Regions from separate parts of the Kitasatospora sp. Xyl93 genome, predicted to be linked through region 4. Evidence: riboswitches for the same ligand, from Rfam matches in the RefSeq annotation. Region 4 holds a riboswitch; each other region holds the start of a gene.

Region 1 (5,746 bases), 2.7 Mb from region 4:
TCCATCCCGGCCGCCAGGAACCCCGCCACCAGCCCCACCGCGATCACCGACTGCACCACCGAGGCGACGTGCGGAGAGCCGTGCCGCGGATGGGTGCGGCCGAGCGCCGGGTGCAGCAGGCCCTCCCGCCCGATCGCGTACAGGTACCGGGCCGCGCACTGGTGGAAGGCCATCGCGCAGGCGAACGAGCCGGTGACGACCAGCCATTGGAACACCTTCACCGCCCAGGCCCCCAGGTGCACGCCGAGCGGGTCGAAGAACAGGCTGTTGCCGTCCTTGCCCGGCACCCCGCCGCTCGCCACCGCGATCGCCTGCTCGACCCCGTTGCCGGACACGATCATCCAGGACACGAAGACGTAGAGCAGTCCGACCCCGATCACCGACACCAGCGTCGCCCGCGGCACCACCCGCTTCGGATCGCGGGACTCCTCGCCGTACATCGCGGTGGACTCGAACCCCACCCAGGACCAGAACGCGAAGAACAGGCCGAGCCCGGCCGCCGCCGCGCCCGAACTCCCCACTCCCTTCAGCGCGTTCAGCGGGTTCACGGCCCCGAGCACGATCCCGTCCGGGCCACCGCCGGAGAACAGCACCGCGAACGAGACCGCCCCCAGCACCCCGATCTCCAGCACCAGCGCGACCCCGAGCACCCTGGCCGTCAGATGGAGGTCGAACCAGGCCGTCACCCCGATCGCCGCCGCCCCGAACAGCGCGTACCAGCCCCAGCCCAGCTCCACCCCCAGCTGCGAACGGACCAGCCCGCGCAGCGAGTACGCGAAGAAGCCGAGCGCCGAGGCCTCGGTGACGACGTACGCGAGCACCGCGAGCAGCCCCGAGGCCATCCCGACCGCCCGGCCCAGCCCGTGCGAGACGTAGCCGTAGAACGCGCCGGCCGCGGTGATGTGCCGGGCCATCGCCACGTACCCGACCGAGAACACCGTCAGCACCACGGTCGCCACGACGTACGCGGCGGGCGCGCCGACTCCGTTGCCCTGTCCGACGATGATCGGCAGGTTGCCGGTCATCGCGGTGATCGGGGCGGCGGTCGCGAGTGCCATGAACACCACGCCGACCAGGCCGACCGAGTCCGCCTTCAGCCGGTCGACCCGGCCCGCCCCGGGCCGCTCCCGCCCGACCGCCTCCCCCGCCACGTCCCCGCTCCGGACAGCCATCCGGCCTCCTCGCCTCCCGGACCCGCCCGACCGACCGGACCGGCCGGGCGCTGACCGTCCGCCAGCATGGCGCGCGGAGGGCGCCCGCGGTGACGACGACCAGCGGGCGGCACAGCGGAGTTGACGCCGCGTTCGACCGCTCGAACGGCACGGCGGAGCCGGATGGCCCGGAAAACGGCCCCGAGCCCGGAGGCGGACCCGGCCTCGGAGGCGGGCCCGGCCCGGAAGCGGACCCGGCCGCGGAAAGCGGGCCCACCCCCGGAAGACAGGCCCGGCCCCGGAAACGACAGCGGCCGGCCCGGCCGCACGAGGAGGTCCCCTCGTGCGGCCGGGCCGGCCTGGGCGTGTCCCGCGCCCATGTCCACTGTGCGGCGATCACCCGGTCGAGCGGTCACCCGACATGACCATCCCGGAGGATCGATTCGCCCCGCAGCAGCGGTGGTTCCTGAAACCCTGGAGGCTCAGCGGCCCCTGGTCAGAGCGCGACGCCGTGCGCGCGCAGGTAGGTGACCGGGTTGATGTCCGAGCCGTACTCCGAGCCGTTGCGGATCTCGAAGTGCAGGTGCGGGCCGGTCACGTTGCCGGTGGCGCCGGAGAGGCCGATCTGCTGGCCGACGGTGACGGTCTGACCGATCTTCACACCGATCGAGGAGAGGTGCGCGTACTCGGCGTAGTGGCCGTCGGCGAGCTTGATCTCGACCTCGTTGCCGTAGGCACCGCCGTTGCCGGCCTTGACCACGACACCGTTGGCGACGGCGCGCAGCGGGGTGCCGGTGGCGGCGACGAAGTCCTGGCCGGTGTGGTGCCCGGAGGCCCACATCGAGCCGGCCACGCCGTAGGCGGTGCCCAGCTTCGGGTTGGCCAGCGGGGCGACGTAGCCGGAGGTGGCGGCGGCGACCGGAGTGGCGGTCACGGTCGCGGCCGGAGCGGCGACCTGCACCTGGGTCTGGAGCTGCGCGGACGGCTTGGCCGCCTCGGTCTTCACCTGGACCTGGGCCTGCGGCTTGGCGGCCTGGGTCGCCGGAGCGGCCGGCTTGGCCGGGGCGGCGGGCTTCGCCGGAGCGGCGTCGGCGGACGGCGCGGCGGCGTGACCCGGCAGCGCGAGCTGCTGGCCCGGGAAGATCAGGTTCGGGTTGGCGCCGACGACCGAGCGGTTCTGCTCGTACAGGGCGTGCCAGCCGCCGTCGACGTTCTTGGCGTCGGCGATCTTGGACAGGGTGTCGCCGCTGACGACGCGGTAGCTCTCCTGTGCGGCCGGGGCAGCGGCCCGGGCGGCGGGGGCGGCGGCCTGCGCGGCCGGCTTGGCCTCGGTGGAGGCGGCGGCCGGGGCGGCCGGAGCGGTGTGCGCCTGGGCGCTCACCGCGGTGACGAGCGGGAGGACGAACGACACGCCGGTGACGGCGGTGGCGATGCCGATGCGGGCGGCGCGGGGCAGGGCGATACGACGAGCCTGAGCAGGCATGGAATTTTCCTCTCCGACGCCTGCGAGGTGAGCTGTCGGGTTCGGGCTGGAGTTGCCCGGCCGCATGCGCGGCTTCACCCCTAGCCGGTCCTGGACGCCCGCGCCCTGAGGCGCGAACTCCGGTCCGGCGACTTACCTGTGGGTCCCCCGCTCCTGCCGTACAGAGTTCGTTTCGAACCACCGGGCGGCGGCAGGACTCGGCGTTCCACCCGGTGGATCCGTCCGGACTGGCCGGGCGGTCGCTGAACTAAAACCCATCCGTTCGGGTGAAGCAATGTCGATCTCTTGAAACCGCAACGATCCCCCTCGTCCCGGTGACCCTCCGCAGGCCCGGCCACACGGTGCGTACACAATCCATTCACCCCCTGCCACTGATCCACGACCCTGCGCCGAGATCGGCGACACTGCGCACCCGCCCGCTCACCCACCGCCCAAACCCAACACACCCACCGGTGACCCTTGTCACGTGCGCCTCAGCAGCGCAGGATTCGCCCGTGGCCACCTCCGAGGCCGGCACCCTGCGCCTGGGCACCGCGCAGGGACGCTGGGTACTACTGGCGACGGTGCTCGGCTCCAGCATGGCGATGCTCGACGGCACCGTGGTGAACGTCGCCCTGCCCCGCATCGGCGCCGACCTCGGCGCCTCCCTGGCGTCCCTGCAGTGGACGCTGAACGCCTATCTGCTCACCCTGGCGGGCCTGATCCTGCTCGGCGGCGCGCTCGGCGACCGGTACGGGCGGCGCAAGGTCTTCCTGATCGGCGTGGTCTGGTTCGCCATCGCCTCCGCGGCCTGCGCCGCCGCGCCGAACATCCACGTGCTGATCGCCGCCCGCGCCGTCCAGGGCATCGGCGGCGCGCTGCTCACCCCCGGCTCGCTCGCCATGCTCCAGGCGGTCTTCCACCCTGACGACCGCTCGGCGGCGGTCGGCCTCTGGTCAGGCCTCGGCGGGGTGTCGGCCGCGGTCGGCCCCTTCCTCGGCGGCTGGCTGGTGGACGGCCCCGGCTGGCGCTGGATCTTCCTGCTGAACCTGCCGCTCGCCGCCGCCGTGATCGCGGTCACCACCCGCTCGGTGCCGGAGAGCCGGGACGAGGGCGCCGCCGGGCGCTTCGACGTGCTCGGCGCCGTGCTCGCCGCACTCGCCCTCGGCGCGATCACCTACGCGCTGACCGCGGCCGGCGAGGGCCTGTCCCCCACGGTCTGGACCAGCGGGGCGATCGGGCTGGTGCTCGGCGTCGTCTTCGTGGCCGTCGAGCGCCGCGCGCCCGACCCGATGCTGCCGCTCGGGTTGTTCTCCTCCCGGCTGTTCACCGCGGTGAACCTGGTCACCCTGTGCGTGTACGCGGCGTTCAGCGGCGTCTTCTTCCTGCTGGTGGTGCAGCTCCAGATCGTGTCCGGGTTCTCGCCCCTGGTCTCGGGCTTCGCCCTGGTGCCGATCACCGTCCTGATGCTGGCGCTGTCCGCCCGGGCCGGCCGCCTCGGCAAGCGGATCGGCCCGCGCGTCCCGCTGACCGTCGGCCCGATGCTGTGCGCCGCCGGGGTGCTGCTGATGCTGCGCACCGGGCCGGACTCCTCGTACTGGGTGGACGTGCTGCCCGCCGTCACGGTGATGGGCTGCGGGATGACGCTCCTGGTCGCGCCGCTCACGGCGACCGTGCTGGCGGCGGTCGAGGTCCGGCACGCGGGCATCGCCAGCGGGGTCAACAACGCCGCCGCCCGCGCGGCCGGCCTGCTCGCGGTGGCCGCCCTGCCGGCGCTGGCCGGGCTGAGCGGCGACGCCTACCGGGTGCCCGCCTCGGTCGACTCCGCCTTCCACACCGCGATGCTGATCTGCGCGGGCCTGCTGGCCGCCGGCGGGCTGATCGCCTTCGCGACCGTACGGGGCAACGTGCTGGCCCCCGAGGAGCAGCCGGTGGCCGAGCCGAACTGCGACTGGCCGTGCGGGACCACCACTCCGCCGTTCGACCCGGGCCACGTCCCCACGGCGCGCGAGAGCCCCGCCACCGGTCCGGCGGCGGGGCCCTCGCGGGAGAGCTGACGCTACGTCAGGATGTGCTGTCCGGTCAGAGGATGTCGCCCGGCGCGTACTTGGCGGCCTCCGGGTGGGCGGCCGCGACGGCCTCCACCTGGCGGACCACCTCGGCGACCTGGGCGCCGGCCGCGCCGGTGAAGGACAGCCGGTCGGCCAGCAGCGCGTCCAGCGCGGCCCGGTCCAGCGGGATCCGCTCGTCGGCGGCCAGCCGGTCCAGCAGCTCGTTCTCCCGGGCACCCGCGCGCATCGCCAGCGCGGAGGCGACGGCGTGCTCCTTGATGACCTCGTGCCCGGTCTCCCGGCCGACGCCCGCGCGCACCGCGCCCATCAGCACCTTGGTGGTGGCGAGGAACGGCAGGTAGCGGTCCAGCTCGGCCTCGACCACGGCGGGGAAGGCGCCGAACTCGTCGAGGACGGTCAGGAAGGTCTCCAGCAGGCCGTCGAAGGCGAAGAAGGCGTCCGGCAGCGCGACCCGGCGCACCACCGAGCAGGAGACGTCGCCCTCGTTCCACTGGTCGCCGGCCAGCTCGCCGGTCATCGAGGCGTAGCCGCGCAGGATGACGGCCAGGCCGTTGACGCGCTCGCAGGAGCGGGTGTTCATCTTGTGGGGCATCGCGGAGGAGCCGACCTGGCCCTCCTTGAAGCCCTCCGTGACCAGCTCGTGGCCGGCCATCAGCCGGATGGTCTTGGCCAGGCTGGACGGCGCGGCGGCCAGCTGGACGAGGGCGGTGAGCACCTCGAAGTCCAGCGAGCGCGGGTAGACCTGGCCGACGCTGGTCAGCACGTGGTCGAAGCCGAGGTGACCGGCGACCCGGCGCTCCAGCTCGGCCAGCTTCCCGGTGTCGCCGCCGAGCAGGTCCAGCATGTCCTGGGCGGTGCCGACCGGGCCCTTGATCCCGCGCAGCGGGTAGCGGGCGATCAGCTCCTCCAGCCGGCGGAAGGCGACCAGCAGCTCGTCGGCGATCGACGCGAACCGCTTGCCCAGGGTGGTGGCCTGCGCGGCCACGTTGTGCGAGCGACCGGCCATGACCAGCTCGGAGTGCTGGGCGGCCAGCTTGGCCAGGCGCACCAGCACGGCCACC
Region 2 (5,746 bases), 410 kb from region 4:
TCGGTCATGGCCTTCCAGCCGTCCCAGTCCGACTCGTCCAGCGGGTCCTCGATGGAGACCAGCGGGTACGCGGCGACCAGCTCGGCGTAGTACTCGATGAGCTCGGCGGAGGTGAGCTCCTTGCCCTCGAACTGGTAGGCGCCGTCCTCGTAGAACTCGGAGGAGGCGACGTCCAGGGCCAGCGCGACGTCACGGCCGGGCACGTAGCCGGCCTTCTGGATGGCCTCGACGATGAGGTCCAGGGCCTCGCGGTTGGAGTCCAGGTTCGGGGCGAAGCCGCCCTCGTCGCCCAGGCCGGTGGACAGGCCGCGCTCCTTCAGCACGCCCTTGAGCGTGTGGTAGACCTCGACGCCCCAGCGGACGGCCTCGGAGAAGGACTCCGCGCCGATCGGGGCGATCATGAACTCCTGGATGTCGACGTTGGAGTCCGCGTGCGAGCCGCCGTTGAGGATGTTCATCATCGGGACCGGCAGGACGTGCGCGTTCGGGCCGCCCAGGTAGCGGAACAGCGGCAGGTCGCTGGCCTCGGAGGCGGCGTGCGCGACGGCCAGCGAGACGCCCAGGATGGCGTTGGCGCCGAGCGAGGACTTGTCCGGGGTGGCGTCCAGGTCCAGCATGGCCTGGTCGATCAGGCGCTGCTCGGTGGCGTCGTAGCCGACCAGCTCCGGGCCGATCTGCTCGATGACGGCCAGGACGGCCTTCTCGACGCCCTTGCCGAAGTAGCGGTTCTTGTCGCCGTCGCGCAGCTCCAGGGCCTCGAAGGCACCGGTGGAGGCACCCGACGGGACAGCGGCACGACCCGTGCTGCCGTCGTCGAGGCCGACCTCGACCTCGACCGTGGGGTTGCCGCGGGAGTCGAGGATCTCACGGGCTACGACGACATCGATGGACGGCACGAGGCATCTCCTTGCGGAAGCAGGGTCCGGTCTGACGGTGGTGCTGTCAGCAGGACGATTGCGGAGTCGTTACGACCAGAGCCTAACCGCCCGGGCTCCCGGGGCCACGTCCGCCTCGGTCCCGTCTCAACGTGTGGCCCCGCTACGCACCGGTAGTTCACCTGCTTGCCCCAGCTTGTCCCACCGGAGCGGGCGAATGCGGACGAAGGGGACCGGTAGGACCGGTCCCCTTCGGACGGCGGGGTGGAACGGTGTCGGCGTCGGGCGCCGACGGGCGTCAGCACCGGGCCCGACGGCTCAGCCGAGGTGCAGCACCTGGCCGGGCATGATCAGGTTCGGGTCGCCGCCGACGGTGGCGTGGTTCTGGTCGTACAGCGCGTGCCACCCGCCGGACACGCCCTGGGCGGCGGCGATGGTCGACAGGGTGTCACCGGCGCGCACGGTGTAGTCGTGGCCGGTGGCCTGCGGGGCCGACTGCGCGGCCTGCGGGGCGTACTGCGGCTGGGCGGCCTGGCCGGCGTACTGCTGGTAGACGCTCTGGTGGCTGGTCCAGTACCAGGCGCCGTTGTTCTGGTACCAGTACACCTTGGCGTCGGCGTCCCAGCCGGCGTGACCGGAGAAGCCCGGAGCCTGCGCCTGCTGCTGCGGGGCGGCCTGCTGGACCGGCTGCGCGGCGGGCCTCTGCACCGGCTTCTGGGCGACGGGCTGCTGCGCGACCGGCTTCTCGGCCGGCTTGGCGGCGGGCTTCGGGGCCTGCTGCTTCGGCGCCTGCTGCTTGGCGGCGGACTGCGGCTTGGCGTCCGAGGAGGTGTCGACCACGGCCGGGGCGCCGCCCTTGGTCAGACCGGCCTTCTGGGAGCAGACCGGCCAGGCGCCCGGGCCCTGCGAGGCCAGGACCTTCTCGGCGACCGAGATCTGCTGGGCCTTGCTGGCCTGGTTGGCCTGCGCCGCGTAGGCGGTGCCGCCGTACGCCTTCCAGGTGCTGGAGGTGAACTGGAGGCCGCCGTAGAAGCCGTTGCCGGTGTTGATGCTCCAGTTGCCACCGCTCTCGCACTGGGCGACGGAGTCCCAGGTGGAGGCCGGGGCGGCGGAGGCGCCGGTGGCGGTGAGGAGCGGCATCGCGAGTCCGACGCCGGCCACACCGGCGACGGCGATGGCCTTCTCGGTCTGGGTGCGACGACGGTGGCGGCCAGTTCCAACGAACAGCATGAAGAGGTCCCTCTCCGCACGCCTGCGAGGTGAGCTGTCGGGTTCGGACCGGGAGGTGGCCCGGCCGCCGTACGCGGAAACGATTCCGCTCAGGCGGCTTCACCCCAAGCCGTGGGAGACGGCAACAAACCTGGTTCCCCCGCCCCTGCCCAGGGTCTGGTCGGTTTCCCGTGGCGCGGCGGGCAGGATTCGGCGTTCCGCGCACGAGGTCCGCAGCTGCGAACTCCAGGGAGAGTAGACAGATCATCAGACCGATCACAAGCTCATATCGCAGATATCACACGACAATTACGGCCCGTATCCGATCGCCTACCAACGGCGGCGTTATGTCCGGATTGATGGGTGTTCACACCCTATCGGCGGGCGGTCGGCGACCTCTATCAGCGCGGTCTCAGCCTGTCGCAGGCCCGGACGGGGCCTGCGGAGGGGTGTGCGGAGGGATGTGCGGGGAGCGGCTCTCCGGGCTGAATTCCACCGGCAGTTCGCGCAGCCCACGCATGATCAGACCGCCGCGCCAGCGCAGGTCCTCCGGGCTTTGCGCGAGCCGCAGGTCCGGCAGCCGGGAGAGCAGCGTGGCCAGCGCGGCACGCCCCTCCAGCCGGGCGAGCGGGGCGCCGATGCAGTAGTGGATGCCGTGCCCGAAGCCCAGGTGGGGGTTGTCCGTCCGGGCCAGGTCCAGGGTGTTCTCGGCCGCGAACCGGGCCGGGTCGCGGTCCGCCGCCGCCAGCACCACCAGCACCGGGTCGCCGACCGGGATGTCCACCCCGCCGATGGTCAGCGGGCGGGTCGCGAACCGCCAGGTCGCCAGCTCCACCGGCCCGTCGTAGCGCAGGAGTTCCTCGATCCCGGTCTCCAGCAGCGCGCTCTCCCCGCGCGCCACCGACTCCTGCAGCAGCCGGCGCTGCTCCGGGTTGCGCAGCAGCGCGTACGTGCCGTTGCCGATCAGGTTCACGGTGGTCTCGAAGCCCGCGAACAGGAGGATGAAGGCCATCGCCGCGGCCTCGTTCTCGGTCAGGTGCTCGCCGTGGTCACTGGCCCGGATCAGACCGGAGATCAGGTCGTCCCCGAGGTCCGCCCGCTTGCGGTGGATCAGCTCCAGCAGGTACGCCCGCATCCGCTTCACCGCCCGCCCCACGCCGCCGCGCTGGCTGCCGCCCTGGCCCGGCTTCGTGTGTCGCATCATCATGCCGGCCCAGTCGCGGAAGTCGTCCTGGTCCTCGGACGGCACCCCGAGCATGTCGCAGATCGCGTAGATGGGGAGCGGGAAGGCGAACTCGTGGATCAGGTCCGCCGAACCGCGCTGCGCGAAGCCGTCGATCAGCCGGTCGGTGAGCTGCTGCACCCGCGGCTCGAACTCGGCCACCCGGCGCGGGGTGAACGCCTTCGACACCAGCCGGCGCAGCCGGGTGTGGTCCGGCGGGTCGATGTTCAGCAGGTGGGTCATCAGGTCCGCCTGCCGCTCCCCGGGGATGCCCACCCGTCCGGTGCGGTGCGCCTGCTCGCTGTGGTGCGCCGGGTTCTTCGACAGCCGGCTGTCCGCGAGCGCCTGCCGGGCGTCCGCGTACCGGGTCACCAGCCAGGCCTCGACGCCGCTCGGCAGCGTGGTGCGGTGCACCGGGGCGTGCTCGCGCAGCCAGGCGTAGGCGGGGTACGGGTCGGCGGCGAACTCCCAGGTGAACAGCTGCGGGGCGGGGGCGTCGGACGGCGCGGCGGCGGGCCGGGCGGGGTGGGGCTGAGCTGGCATGGATCGACCGTATCCGGTGCGACGGGACCGCCCTCCCTCCGACGGACCGCCTCCGGCGCGCCCGACGGCCGGTGGCCGGTCGGTTGCCGCCGCGTTGCCGGTTCCCGGCCGGTCCGTGGCCGGTCCGTGGCCGGTCCGTGGCCGGTCCGTGGCCGGTCCGTGGCCGGTCCGTGGACAGCTCTTGGCCGACTCTTGGCCGCGGGGCGGGCGTGAGCCTGGTCACCTGAGGGGTAATCCCTGTTGCGGGGGATCGGGACGTGCCTACGATCCTCCGCAGTACGCGTGGGCGCGGTGCGGTGTTGCCCACAGGGAGGAGCAGGCCATGCGGGTCAGCGGGTCAGTCGTCGTCGTCGCGGTCCTCGACGGCGGGTCGGGCGCGGGCCTCGCCCGCCGGTTCGCCGCGGCCGGCACCGTCGGCATGCTGATCGCCGACCAGCACGTCGGCATCGCCGAGGACCTCGCCGCCGAACTCGACCGGCCGGGCTGCCCCGTCGTCGGCGTCTGCGGCGACATCCGCCGCCCCAGCGACGTCGCCGCCCTCGTGGACACCGCCGAGAAGCACCTCGGACCGATCGACCTGTTCGCCGTGGCCGGCCCGGGCGGCGAGCGGATCATCTCGCTGGCCGAACTGCCCGCCCACCTCGACCTGGAGCGGCTCGCCGAACTGGTCGTCCTCGTCGGCGAGGCCATCGGCGAGCTCGTCCCGCCGCAGCGGCGGCCCGAGCCCGCCGCCACGGCGGCCTGAACCGCTACTCCCCGTCCGGCTCCCCGGCCGGCCCGAGGCCCTCGGCCGCGCGCACCTCGTCCCGGTAACCGCGCGCGGCCGACCGCAGCGCCGCGTCCACGTCCACCCCGGCGTCGTGCGCCCGCTGCGCCACCGCGAGCAGCAGCCGGCCCGCCGAGTCGGCGGTCAGCTCGGCGGGCAGCTCGTACGGCTCGTCCGGCACCCCGGTGAAGCCCGCCCGGCGCACCCGGGACACCAGCTTCGCCGCGTACGCCAGCGCGGGCAGCCCGGCCGGCACGCCGTCCAGCACCGACTCGCGGTCCGCCTTCTCGGCCGCCTTCAGCTGCTCCCAGTTCGCCTCCACCTCGGCGGCGCCGCCGGCCTCGGCGTCCCCGAACACGTGCGGGTGCCGGTACATCAGCTTCTCGACGATGTCCCCGGCCACGTCGTCGACGGTGAACGGCTCGGTCGGGTGCTCCTCGGCGATCCGGGAGTGGAAGAACACCTGCAGCAGGACGTCGCCCAGCTCCTCGCGCAGCGTCCCGCGGTCCCCCTCCTCGATCGCCTCGACCAGTTCGTACGCCTCCTCGACCAGGTACTTAACCAGGCTCTCGTGCGTCTGCTCGGCGTCCCAGGGGCAGCCGCCCGGGGAGCGCAGCCGGTCCATCACCGTCACCAGGTCCAGCAGCCGCGACCCCGGCAGGTCGTACGAGCCGGGCAGCACCTCGATCTCCGGCACCTCCCCGGCGTGCTCCACCGCGAGCCGCGCCAGCGCGTCCGTCAGCCCCGGGTCCCCGTCCGGGCTCCCCAGCCACACCGTCGGCCCGGCCCCGGCCGGCTGCCCGGTCAGCAGCCGCGCCAGCGCGGGCGCCGACCGGGGCGGCACGACCTCCACCGCCACCCCGGCCTGCCGCACCGCCGCCACCTGTGGATGCCCCTCGTCCCCCACCAGCACCCGCCCCGCCGACCGCAACGCCTCCCACGCCGGCCACGCCAGCAGGCCGGGAGCCACCCGGTGGGTGGTGGTCAGCAGGATGAGCTTCGCGCCCGGGGCGTTCGTCGGCACAGCATTCGTCGTCACACCCCGAACCTACTCTGCCGCCCTCCGGTGGTGCGGAGGTGCGGAGGTGGGGAGGTGCGGAGGTGGGCCGGTGGGGAGGTGCGGCGGCGGAC
Region 3 (5,746 bases), 2.3 Mb from region 4:
GGCGGTCACCGCCGAGGAGATCGCCCGTGTGGCGGGCATCTCGCTGCGCACCTTCTACCGGTACTTCTCCGTCAAGGAGGACGCCGTCGCCCCGCTGCTCGCGGCGGGTGGGCAGGAGTGGGTGGAGCTGTTCGCGGCGAGCCCCGCCGAGCTGCCGATGCGCGAGGCGCTGGAACGCGCGGCGGTCGCGTCGCTGACCCCTGTGGACGAGACGCGGGCCGAGATGATGCGGTGGGCCCGCGGACTGCTGCGCGATCCGAAGCTGAACGCCACCTGGCAGCGCGTCCACGCCGACTCGGAGGAGCGGCTGCGGACGGCCCTCGCCGAGCGCTGCCCGGACGGCACCGACCCGCTGGAGATCCGGCTGGCCTCCGCCGCCGCGACCGCGGCGATCCGGGTGGCGCTGGAGCAGTGGGCGTCCTCCGAGGCGCCCCTCGAAGGCCCGGGCTCCCCGCAGGACCTCGGCGCGCGCTGCATGCGCGAGCTCACGGCGGGGCTTCGGCTGTGGGAGCGGACGGGCTGAGCCCGTGGGGGCTCATGCTCCGTCTTCGGCCGGCATCCGACGGCTGACAGCTGACAGATAACAGATAACAGAATTCAGACGACAACTTTCGAAATCTGTTATCTGAACGTTGTCATCCGTCCGCCCCGCTCCCCGTAGCCTCCCAGCCGCGATCAGCTTTCTCCCAGCTGGCGTTAGGGTTGTTCCTCGCGCCCCGGCGGGGGGAACCGGGGTGACCTCCTCGGATGTCCCCAGCGGAGGGGACTGGAGTTCGAGGCGTGGGAGCAAGTAGGACATGGGTCTGACGAGCCACAAGGTGCTGGCGCTGACCGCACTGGTCGCGGTCGTGATGATGGTCGGCACGGTCTGGTTGTGGCCCAGACTCGCGAAGAAGACCTGGCAGGCGGTGCTCGGCCGGATCGGTGCCCTGCTCGCCACCCAGCTCGCGGTGCTCGCCGCGCTCGGCCTGGTCGCGAACAACTACTTCGCCTTCTACAGCAGTTGGGACGACCTGCTGGGCACCGGCGACACCGGCCCGGTGGTCATACACAACAAGGCGGACGCCTCCGGCCGGCTCATGGTGGAGACGATGGGCCAGGCCTCGGTCAAGGGCGGCGGCGCGATGGGCCGCGAGCCGAGCCAGTCCGGCGAGATCCGCAAGGTCCGGATCGACGGCGCGGCCAGCCGGCTGTCCACCGAGGGCTACGTCTACCTGCCCCCGCAGTACTTCCAGCCGGAGTACGCCCAGAAGCAGTTCCCGGCCGTGATCGTCAGCACCGGATTCCCAGGAATCGCGGAGAACCTGATCACCCGCTTCAACTACCCGGGCGCCGCGCTCAAGCTGCTGCAGGAAGGCCGGATGCAGCCGACCGTCATGGTCCTGGTGCGTCCCTCGCCCGCGCTGCCGCAGGACACCGAGTGCGAGGACGTCCCGAACGGCCCGCAGTCCGACACCTACTTCACCAAGGACGTGCCCTCGGCGATCCAGGCCAGCTACCGGGTCTCCACCGACCCGCAGGCCTGGGCCTTCATGGGCAACTCGACCGGCGGCTACTGCGCGCTCAAGCTCGCCATGCGCCACCCGGACGTCTTCCCGACCGCCGTCGCGCTCTCCGCCTACTACGACGCCGCCGACGACCCGACCACGGGCGACCTCTTCGGCGGCAGCAAGCAGCGCCGCGACGAGGCCAACCTGATGTGGCGGCTGAAGAACCTGCCGCAGCCGAAGGTGTCCGTGCTGCTGGCCGGAACCAAGAAGGGCGACGGCGGCTACCGGCAGGAGACCGAGGCCTTCGTCGACGCGGTGCGGAGCCCGATGAAGGTCTCGTACAGCATGCTGGAGAACGGCGGCCACAACTTCGAGACCTGGAGCGCCCTGCTGCCGTCCTCGCTGGAGTGGCTGTCCCAGCACCTCAAGGTGCCGAACCAGACCGTCTGAACCTGACCGACCGCGAGCCCGAACGAGCGGCCCCGAAGGACCAGACCCTCGACGACCGGACCGCAACGACCGAACCCCCGGAGCCACGGCCCGGGGGTTCGGTCGTTGCGGTCCGCTTCTGGGCCGGTCGGGTCGTTCAGGAGCCTTATGGCCCCCGCCCGGCGGTCCCGCCGCTCAGGCCAGCCGCTCCAGCGTCCCGGTGTGCAGCTCGCCGACCCGGCCGCCCTCGCCCTCGAAGGTCCAGAAGGCCCGCACCGTCAGCTTGCCGAGGTCCATCACATGGCTGACGGTGATCCCGCTCTGCTCGGTCCAGCTGACGAAGTAGATCTCCGGCGCGACCTCGGCGACGTGCAGCCGCACGTCCTCCCACTGGCCCGCGGACTCGCCGAGGCCCTCCCAGCGCAGCCGAGTGCCGTCGGCCGAGTAGGTGTTGCGGAAGGCCGCGCCGTTGTCGGCCTGGAAGAGGTAGGTGCGGCCGGCGAAGGCGGGCAGGGGCGCGGTCATGGTGGGGCGGGTCCTCGTCTCGGTCAGGTCGTGGCTGTCGGGTCGTGGCGAGCACCCGGTCGGGCTCGCCGCTCTTGTGCACGGCGGATGATGTCCGACTCCCAATTTATCCGACCGGGCCCAGTCGGTCAGGTACTCGCCACGGTACGGTCCGCCGCCAGGTCGCCGGCAGGCCACCAGCGCTGCCGGCAGGCCGCTCACCGGCCTGAACCGCCTGGATCGTGCCCTGTCCCCGCCGGCCGGAACCTCCGCCCGGCCCAGCCGCAGCCCACTGCTCCCGGAGAACGATCAACTGGACTGCCAACCGGCGTCGTTGATCGACACCACTGTGAGCTGCGCGACAACGGGGCGGGCCGGGTTGTCCGTTCACGGACGACCCGCCTAGCCTGCAACGGTCGTCCGCCCTCGCGGACCCCGCCGCCGGGACGCCGAGTCCCGTCCACCCGTCGGCGGGTCACCGAGCACCACAGCGGACGGGAGCGGGGGAACCAAGGTCAGCGCCCGGCCCGTACGCCCCCGCGTGCGGCCGCGGCTAGGGGTGAAGCCGTCCCACCGGCGGCCGGGCAACCTCAGCCCGAATCCGACAGCTCACCTCGCAGGCGTCGCAGAGGTCACCCCATGCCCCAGCCTGCCAGCTCCACGCACCGGCCCGCGCTCGCTCTCGCGCCCGCCCGCCGCCGCGGCCCGCGCCACGCCCGTCCGTCCCACCGCGGCCGCAACGCCGCGCTCGCCGCCACCGGGGCGTTCGCCATCAGCGGCGCCGGCCTGCTCGGCCTGCCGTCCGTCAACGGTGCCCAGGCCGCCACCGCGCCGACCGTCACCCAGGACCGGCTCGCCCCCGCCACCATGGTCGCGGGCAAGGCCACCACCGCCTCGCTGGGCCTGCACTCCTCGGCCTGCTTCACCGCGAAGACCGTCGGCGTGGGTGTGCGCGACGCGCGCGGCACCAACCTCGACTTCCCCGGCAACGCCTCCAACGTGCAGATCTGCCCGAGCGGGGTCGGCTTCACCAGCGGTGCGCGCACCCTGCCCGCCGGGACGTACACCCAGTTCGGCTTCTGGCAGGACCTCGGCGGCGGCTGGCACAACCTGCCCTCGCAGCAGCTGGTGGTCTCCGCCACCGGGACGTCCACCCCGACCCCGACCCCGACCCCGACGGCCACGCCGACCCCGACGGCCTCGACGACCCCCACGGCCACGCCGACCCCGACCCGGACGGCCACGCCGACCGCCACCCCCACGGCCTCGACGACTCCCACGGCCACGCCGACCCCGACGCCGAGCACCACCCCCAGCACCACCCCGAGCCCGAGTACCCCGGCACCGTCCTCCCCGGTCGTCGGCAAGTCGCTGACCTGGTCGGACGAGTTCAACGGCGCGATCAGCTGGGGCCAGCGCTGGGTCGGTGACAAGAGCACCGCGTACCGCTACGGCAACCACAACCCGGGCGACAACAAGCTCGACTGGCTGAACAGGAACAACGTCGGCGTCGCCAACGGGGTCGCCACCTTCACCGCCACGTCCGGCGGTCCGGTGCTGGAGAACGGCAAGCAGTCCTGGAACACCGGCTTCCTGACCACCGAGGGCTCCAGTGAGGGCTTCCAGGTCAAGACCGGCGACTACGCCGAGACCCGGGTCAAGCTGCCCGCCGGCAGCGGCGCCTGGCCGGCCCTGTGGACGTGGAAGAACGGCAACGGGGAGATCGACTCCTTCGAGTACCACCCCGACAACCCGAACCTGCTGGAGCTGACCAACCACGTCAACCCGGGCCACGGGAAGTACTACACCGACGCGAGCGCGATCGCGAAGGACCAGTGGGTGACCATCGGCACCTACTACGGCGCCGACTCGGTGGACTGGTACGTCAACGGCGTCAAGGTCTTCTCGGACGGCAAGGGCGTCGGCGCCGGCTGGTCGGCGTACCTGATCCTCAACCTCTCGGTGTGCGCGGGGCAGTACCACCCCGCGCCGCAGGGGACCGCCCCGATCACCTTCGCCGCCGACTACGTCCGCGTCTACCGGTAGGACGGGCGGCACGGGCGGGCGCCGCGCGGCGTCCGGGCCCGGCGGACCGCCCCGCCGGCCGGAGGATCCCGCAGACAGGAGGATCCCGCCGGTAGGACCGCTCCTACCGGCGGGACCAAGTGGCTCAGGAACGGGCGATCCTCTCGACCACCGTGATGTCGAACGGCTGCCGGTTGTTGGACTCGTTCCGGTCGTCCGCACTGCGCACCGTGACCGCTCCGCCGCCCAACCTGCCCGCCGGCAGCCGCGGGTCGAGCCGGACCGGGATGAGGGCGGTCGCGCTGCGCGCCTCTCGCAGACCCGGGCCGAACACGCACCGCACGATGCGGCCGTGGGCCGTCACCTGGCAGTCGGACGGGAAGTACGGGCCCTCCGTGGTGACGCCCTCCGGCAGGGCGACCACGACCGTGAACGGGGACGCGGTGGTGTCCGGGCCCCCGTTGCCGACGAAGGCGTGGATGGTGGTGGTGCCGCCGGGGGTGGCCGGGTCCGGGTCGAGCCTGACCACCTCCAGGTCGGAGTCGGAGGTCCGGGCGGCGGCCGGCGCGGGCAGGGTGGACGCCTGGGGCGTCGACGGTGCGGGCAGGGTGGAGGCCTCGGGCGTCGACGGTGCGGGCAGGGTGGTCGCCTCGGGCGTCGACGGTGCGGGCAGGGTGGTCGCCGGGGGTGCGCCCGCCGTGACCTCCAGCGCGGGCCGGGGCTCGGGCCGCCGCAGCGCCCAGGACGGGTCGCCGGCCAGCACCATCACCGCGCACCCCGCCGCCACGGCCGCGACCAGCCCGGCCCCGCCGGACCTCCGCCCTCTCGCGGTGCGCCGCCCGCCACGGTGCGGCCCCTCCTCACCCGGTGCGTCGCCGTCCCTTGCGTCGACCCGCACGCCGTCCCGCACGCCCCGGTGCTGCTGCTCCATCCCCGCTCACCCTGCCCTCGCATCCCGGCCGCCCGCGCCGTTGCGGGCCGCGTCGGCACCAGGGTGGCGGAGCCGCCGCCCGAGCCCGGTGACAACCCGCCCGTCGTCCGCCCGAACGGATGACGTGACGGGCCGTCCCGACCGGGCCGGCCGACAGCGGGGGCTGACGAGCGGTCAGGGCGCGAGGACCTGCCCCAGCCGGGTCGCGATCTGCTGCATCACCGGTACCAGCGAGGCGGCCCCGGCAGGTTCCTCCAGGGCCCGGATGCGGGCCTCCGGTCCGGAGACCGAGAGGGCGGTGGGCGTCGGCGCGCCCGGGACGGCGAGCGCGATGCAGCGGACGCCGATCTCCTGCTCCTGGTCGTCG
Region 4 (5,746 bases):
TGTCCCGCTCCCCGGCCATCGCCTCCTCCAGGTAGAGCTCGACCTGGTCGGCGCACTCCTCCCGGTCGCTCGGCCCGAACGGCAGGTGGCGGGTGACCTCCGGGTCGCCGAACAGCGCGTGCAGCGCGTCCACGTCGCGCTCGGTGTGGTGGTACTCGCGGACGGCCAGTCGCGGGCCGGTGAGTCGTACGGGGACCATGGCTGCCGACCCTATCCCCGCCCGGCGGCTACCGTTCGGACTATGAACGACGAAGACCTGCGGCTCGCCCCGCGCACCAAGGCCGCCGACCTGCTCGCCTGGGCGGCCGAGCAGGGCCGCGCGCCGGTGGCCGAGGGGCCGCTGCGCGCGGTGCTGGCGCTGCTGGAGCTGGGCGAGGGCAGGATGCGCGACGGCTGGCCCGAACTGACCTCCGACGCGGTGGAGCACCTGCTGTACGAGCGCCTCCACCTGTACGTCCAACCCGCGCCCGAGGAGGACCCGCTGGCCTACGGCGACGCCGTCCGGCTGCTGATCGACCACCAGCGGGCGGCCCGGCGGCTGAACGCCAAGCGCCAGGAACGGCTGCACGCGGAGGCCGAGTGGCAGGGCGAGGTCGCGGCCGGGCTGCTGCGCCGCGCCGACCTGGTGACCTGGCCCCGGCTGTACGCGCTGCTGCTGCACGCGCACGGGGTGGACGTCACGGACGCGGCGGCGGTGCGGGACTGGCTGGCCGGCTTCGCGGAGCTGTCGGAGGACGAGCGGCTGGCCGCGTACGGGGCGCTGGTGCCGGCCGGCTGGCTGGACGAGCCGGACGAGCAGGGCTGGGGCCCGGGCCGGGTGCTGGCGGTCGGCATGGCCACGGACGGCGCGCGGCGGCTGCTGGAGCAGGGCCTGATGCGGCGCAGCTACCGCAACCTGGCCGAGCTGACCTCGCTGGGACGGCCGATGCCGGACGAACTGGCCGGGGACTTCGGCCGGTTCGAGGAGGCGGCGGTCGACGCGGCGCTCGACCTGTTCGGCGGGTGGACGGTGCCGGGGCTGCCGCGGCTGCTGGTGACGGAGTTCCCGGAGCTGGCGCCGGAGCCGGGCCACGAGGAGATCGAGGCGTACCTGGCGCAGCTGCCCGTCGAGGAATGAGCCGGCGCGCGAAGGCCCCCGGCCCGGGAGCTGCGGCTCCGGGCCGGGGGCCTTCGCGGGTGCGTCAGAGGGTGAGGCCGCGCTGCTCGAGCCAGGGCTCGGGGTCGACCGGGGCGCCGCCGCCGGGGCGGACCTCCATGTGCAGGTGCGGGCCGGTGACGTTGCCGGTCGCGCCGACCTTGCCGATCTGCTGGCCGGAGACGACCTTGCCGGAGCCCTTGGTGATCGAGGAGAGGTGGCAGTACCAGATCTCGGTGCCGTCGGGCAGGGTCTCGACGATCCGGTAGCCGTACGAGCCGGCCCAGCCGGCCGAGGTGATGGTGCCCTGGCCGAGCGCGTAGACCGGGGTGCCGGTGTCGGCGGCGAAGTCCAGGCCGGTGTGCAGGTTGGCCCAGTAGCGGGCGCTCTGGCCGTAGTGGGCGGAGAGCCGGTACTCCTTCACCGGGAGGGTGAGGGCGGCGGCCTTGACCCGCTCGGCCTCCTCGGCGGCGCGCTTGGCCTCGGCCTCCTTGGCGGCGGCCTTGGCCTCCGCCTCCTGCGCGGCCTGCAGCCGGGCGGTCTCCTCGGCGGCGGTGCGCTGGCTGTCGGCCTGGTGCTGGATGCGGGCGGCGAGCGCGAGTCCGGGGTCGGCGGAGAGGGCGACCGGGGTCTCGTCCGGGGCCTCGACGGCGGGGGCGACGGCCGGGGTGGCCGAGGCGAAGCCGGTGGCGCCCAGGGTGGCGGCGACGGCGGTGACGCCGAGCAGCGGGGAGGCTCCGCGGGTCTGACGCGGCATCCGGTGGCGGTTGGTCTCGGCCTCCGGACCGAAGGCCTCGGGGCCGTCCGTGCCGGGGTGGTCGAGAAGCTGGGTGCCGGCTGCGGAGCCGGGGTGTGCCGGGGTGTGCGTCGACGCCACGGGAGGCGCGCTCCTTTCCTTCCTTCGCGCCTACCGGGTTAGCTGACGGGTTCGGAGCAGGAAGGTCTCCTACGGCCGGGCCGGGGCCCCGCCGATTCACCCCAAGGAACGTGGTTCCCCGGCTCCCTGACCTGCCCGGGGGCCGGTCGGCGGGATTAGGCGACGGCGCACGGTGCCGTCTGGGTACGGCGTTGACGACCGCGCTGCGTTATCAAACGTTAATCCTAGGAGGCTCTGATTCCAAGCCATCCGTTCGGAGCAGCTTACGCCCAGGTGATCGAACGTCAACGAACGACCCCTCATGCACGGCCCCATCTGAGTACGCCTACTCATGTGCGCTCCGACCGGGCGGCCGCATCCTGACGCCATGAGCACTCCGATGCAGAGCCGCACCACGGCCGCCTACTACATCCAGGCCGTCCTCTCCTTCGCCGTCTCGGGCACCGCCCTCGCGGCCGGGATCGCCTACCTGCCGGTCGGCGGGTGGACCCGGGCCTTCCTGGGGATCGGCCTCCTCTACACCGTCACCTCCGCGTTCACGCTGGCGAAGGTGATCCGGGACCGGCAGGAGTCCAACGAGATGGTGACCCGGGTGGACCAGGCCCGGCTGGAGAAGCTGCTCAGCGAGCACGACCCGTTCAAGGTGGAGGGGGTCTGACCGCCCCCTGCGCCGATTCGACCGCCGACCGCTTGACGGCTAAGGCTATTAGCCTTAGCTTTATGGCTATCGGCAGCACCGCCGATGCCCCGCACCGGCGGCCCGAGGAGGACCACCATGAACGGCACCACCACCCCGAGCACCCAGTACCTGACCGTTCCCGGCGGCCGGATCGCCTTCGACGACACCCGGCAGGGCGACGGCACCCCCGTCGTCCTGCTGCCGGGCATGCTCGACAGCCGGGCCGCCTACCGGCACCTGCGACCGCTGCTGGTCGCCGCCGGCCACCGGGTCGTCACCATGGACCTGCGGGGCTTCGGCGAGTCCTCCGTCGCCTGGGACGACTACGGCCCGGCCGCCCTCGCCGGCGACGTCCTCGCCCTGCTCGACCACCTCGGCATCGAGCGCGCCGTGCTCGCCGGGAACTCCTACACCGGGGCGACCGTCGTCAGGGCCGCCGGGGACGCGCCCGAGCGGGTCGCCGGGATCGTCCTGCTCGACGCCTTCGTCGAGAACCCGCCGCCGGGCGCCCTGATGCGCGGTGTCATGGGCCTGATGGGCACGGCCCTCGTCCACTGGCCGGCCTCCTGGGGCTTCTACCTGCGCCGGATGGCCTTCCCCGGCGCCAAGCCCGCCGACTTCGACGCGTACGTGGACGGCCTGGTCGCCGCGCTGCGCACCCCGGGCCGCAAGGCCGCCACCCGCGGGTACGTCCGCGGCGACTCGGCGCCGGCCGGCTGGACGGCCGCGGTACGGTGCCCGGCGCTGGTGGTGATGGGCAGCGCGGACCCCGACTTCCCGAAGCCTGAGCTCGTCGCCGACCGGCAGGCCGCCGCCCTGGGCGCGCGGAAGGTGATGATCGAGGGGTCCGGGCACTACCCGATGGCCGACAACCCGGCGGCCACCGCGGACGCCCTGCTGCCGTTCCTCGCCGAACTCGGCTGAGCCCCGTCCCCGCCCGCCGCCACCCGTACGGAGATCCCGAACCCATGCCCCGCGTAGGACTGACCCCCGGCCAGGTCGTCGACCACGCCCTCGCCCTCATCGACGAGCAGGGCGCCGAGGCCCTCACCCTGGCCTCCGTCGCCGCCCGGGCCGGGGTCGCCACCCCCTCGCTGTACAAGCACGTCAGCGGCGGCCTGGCCGAACTGCGGCGGATGATCGCCGTCCGGGTCACCGGAGACCTGGCCGACCGGCTGGCCGAGGCGGCCGTCGGACGCAGCGGGGACGACGCCGTCGCCGCCGTCCTGCGCGCCTACCACGCGTACGCCACCGAGCACCCGCACCGCTACCACGCCCTGCCCCAGGCCCCGCAGCCCGACGACGACCTGACCCGGGCGGCCGCCCGGCTGGTCGGTGTGATCATCGCCGTCCTGCGGGAGTACGGCCTCGACGGCGCCGAGGCGGTCCACGCCGCCCGCACCGTCCGCTCCCTCGCCCACGGCTTCGCGTCCCTCTCCACCGCCGGCGCCTTCCAGCTCGCCGAGGACCTCACCACCACCCACGACCGCCTCATCGCCACCCTCACCGCCGGCCTGCGCGGCTGGCCCGCCTGACCGCCTCGGGCGGCCCGCCCGGACTCGGGGCTCGGGGCCGCCCCTGCACCGGATGGCGCCCCTTCCGCAACACCCTGCACACAGGCCCCACACATCACAGGACGCGATCCGGCCGACCGGCCCGGTCCCGACGCCGGCCGCCGGGGCCGGCCAGGCCGGTGGGACGCCTCGTCAGGCGGTGCGATCGGGGTCGAACGAGCGCCGATTGACGCCGAATTGACTCGATATTGACGAGATCCGGTCACTTGGCGGGATCCGTTCACACCTTCGTAGGATCATCACCCTAGAATTCGCCGCGTGACGATGACTCAGTGGTCCGTAACGGCAACCGGCGTGCTCGCCGTCCTCGCCCTCGTGGCCGCCGCGCGGTACCGCGCCGTGTCCGTCACCCAGCGCCGCCGCGCCGACCGGCTGCACGGCGAACTCCTCGCCCTCCAGGACCAGCTGGCCGTCGAACTCTCCCGCCGCGGCGCCGAACTCGCCGCCGTCCAGCAGGAGCAGGAGCACACCGCCTCCACCCAGCGGGCCTTCCTCAGCGTCGCCCGCCGGATCCTGGTGATGGCCCACGACCAGCAGGCGCTGCTGGACGAGATGGAGCGCACCCACGACGACCCCGCGCTGCTGGAGGGCCTGCTCAAGGCCGACCACGCGGCCGCCCAACAGGCCCGGCTGGCCCAGACCCTGGCCGTGCTGTGCGGTGCCCGGGCCGGCCGGCACTGGCCGGAACCCGTCTCCCTGGAGGACGTCGTCCGCGGCGCCCAGTCGCGCATCCTGCCGTTCCAGCGCGTGGTCGTGCGCAGCCGCACCGAGACCGCCGTGGTCGGCGCCGCCGCCGAGGCGCTGATCCACGCGATCGCCGAGCTGCTGGACAACGCCACCCGCTACTCCCCGCCCAGCACCCAGGTGTTCGTCACGCTGATGCCGGTGCACAACGGCGCCGTCGTCGAGATCGACGACGGCGGCGTCGGCATGCCGGAACAGGCCGTGGCCAAGGCCGCCGCCGCACTGGCCGGCGGCAGCACCCTGGAGGTCTCCCGGCTGGGCGAGGTGCCGCAGCTGGGCCTGGCCGCGGTCGGCCGGCTCGCCGAGCAGTACGGCTTCCGGGTCACGCTCAGCTCGGCGCCCTCGCCGTACGGCGGCGTGCGCGTCGTCCTGCTGCTGCCGAACGCGCTGCTCACCGAGCCGCTGCCGCCCACCGTCCCCGGCCTCGGCCCGGACGACCGGGCGTTCAGCCCCGGTCCCCGACCGGCCTCTCCCGCCGGTCACCCCATGGTGGAGACCCCGCCCACCGGCCGGCACGCCGCCACCGGTGACGCCCCTCCCCCGCTGCCCCGCCGGAGCCACCGGCGCGACCGCACCGGCCGACCCGCCCAGCACGCCGCTCCCCCACCGCCGCCCGCGCCGCCCCACCGCTCGGCCCGGGACGCGCAGGCGTTCATGGCGATGTTCCAGGCCGGGACCGCCAGCGGCCGTTCCGCCGTCCGGGCCCAGGCCCAGTCCGACCGTTCCCTGCCCGCTTC

What was found. Region 4 has a riboswitch for cyclic di-AMP ahead of ACZ5GH_RS19890 (M23 family metallopeptidase). Riboswitches for the same ligand answer to the same signal wherever they lie in the genome.
Region 1: another riboswitch for cyclic di-AMP. It lies ahead of ACZ5GH_RS30885 (M23 family metallopeptidase); the one in region 4 lies ahead of ACZ5GH_RS19890 (M23 family metallopeptidase).
Region 2: another riboswitch for cyclic di-AMP. It lies ahead of ACZ5GH_RS21680 (transglycosylase family protein); the one in region 4 lies ahead of ACZ5GH_RS19890 (M23 family metallopeptidase).
Region 3: another riboswitch for cyclic di-AMP. It lies ahead of ACZ5GH_RS29415 (glycoside hydrolase family 16 protein); the one in region 4 lies ahead of ACZ5GH_RS19890 (M23 family metallopeptidase).

What each region holds. Positions count from the first base shown of each region.
Region 1 is NZ_AP029185.1:7,116,088-7,121,833, reverse strand. It holds gene ACZ5GH_RS30890 (APC family permease) at 1-1,172, opposite strand, end outside; gene ACZ5GH_RS30885 (M23 family metallopeptidase) at 1,648-2,634, opposite strand; cyclic di-AMP (ydaO/yuaA leader) riboswitch at 2,637-2,774, opposite strand; gene ACZ5GH_RS30880 (MFS transporter) at 3,129-4,670, shown strand; gene purB (adenylosuccinate lyase) at 4,696-5,746, opposite strand, start outside.
Region 2 is NZ_AP029185.1:4,833,012-4,838,757, reverse strand. It holds gene eno (phosphopyruvate hydratase) at 1-896, opposite strand, end outside; gene ACZ5GH_RS21680 (transglycosylase family protein) at 1,194-2,105, opposite strand; cyclic di-AMP (ydaO/yuaA leader) riboswitch at 2,111-2,277, opposite strand; gene ACZ5GH_RS21675 (cytochrome P450 family protein) at 2,497-3,849, opposite strand; gene ACZ5GH_RS21670 (SDR family NAD(P)-dependent oxidoreductase) at 4,172-4,594, shown strand; gene ACZ5GH_RS21665 (nucleoside triphosphate pyrophosphohydrolase) at 4,599-5,654, opposite strand.
Region 3 is NZ_AP029185.1:6,762,682-6,768,427, forward strand. It holds gene ACZ5GH_RS29400 (TetR family transcriptional regulator) at 1-523, shown strand, start outside; gene ACZ5GH_RS29405 (alpha/beta hydrolase) at 798-1,940, shown strand; gene ACZ5GH_RS29410 (MoaF-related domain-containing protein) at 2,115-2,444, opposite strand; cyclic di-AMP (ydaO/yuaA leader) riboswitch at 2,897-3,061, shown strand; gene ACZ5GH_RS29415 (glycoside hydrolase family 16 protein) at 3,063-4,469, shown strand; gene ACZ5GH_RS29420 (hypothetical protein) at 4,594-5,379, opposite strand; gene ACZ5GH_RS29425 (IclR family transcriptional regulator) at 5,554-5,746, opposite strand, start outside.
Region 4 is NZ_AP029185.1:4,426,548-4,432,293, reverse strand. It holds gene ACZ5GH_RS19900 (GNAT family N-acetyltransferase) at 1-199, opposite strand, end outside; gene ACZ5GH_RS19895 (hypothetical protein) at 242-1,117, shown strand; gene ACZ5GH_RS19890 (M23 family metallopeptidase) at 1,182-2,012, opposite strand; cyclic di-AMP (ydaO/yuaA leader) riboswitch at 2,026-2,184, opposite strand; gene ACZ5GH_RS19885 (YiaA/YiaB family inner membrane protein) at 2,380-2,670, shown strand; gene ACZ5GH_RS19880 (alpha/beta fold hydrolase) at 2,788-3,615, shown strand; gene ACZ5GH_RS19875 (TetR/AcrR family transcriptional regulator) at 3,660-4,226, shown strand; gene ACZ5GH_RS19870 (ATP-binding protein) at 4,530-5,746, shown strand, end outside.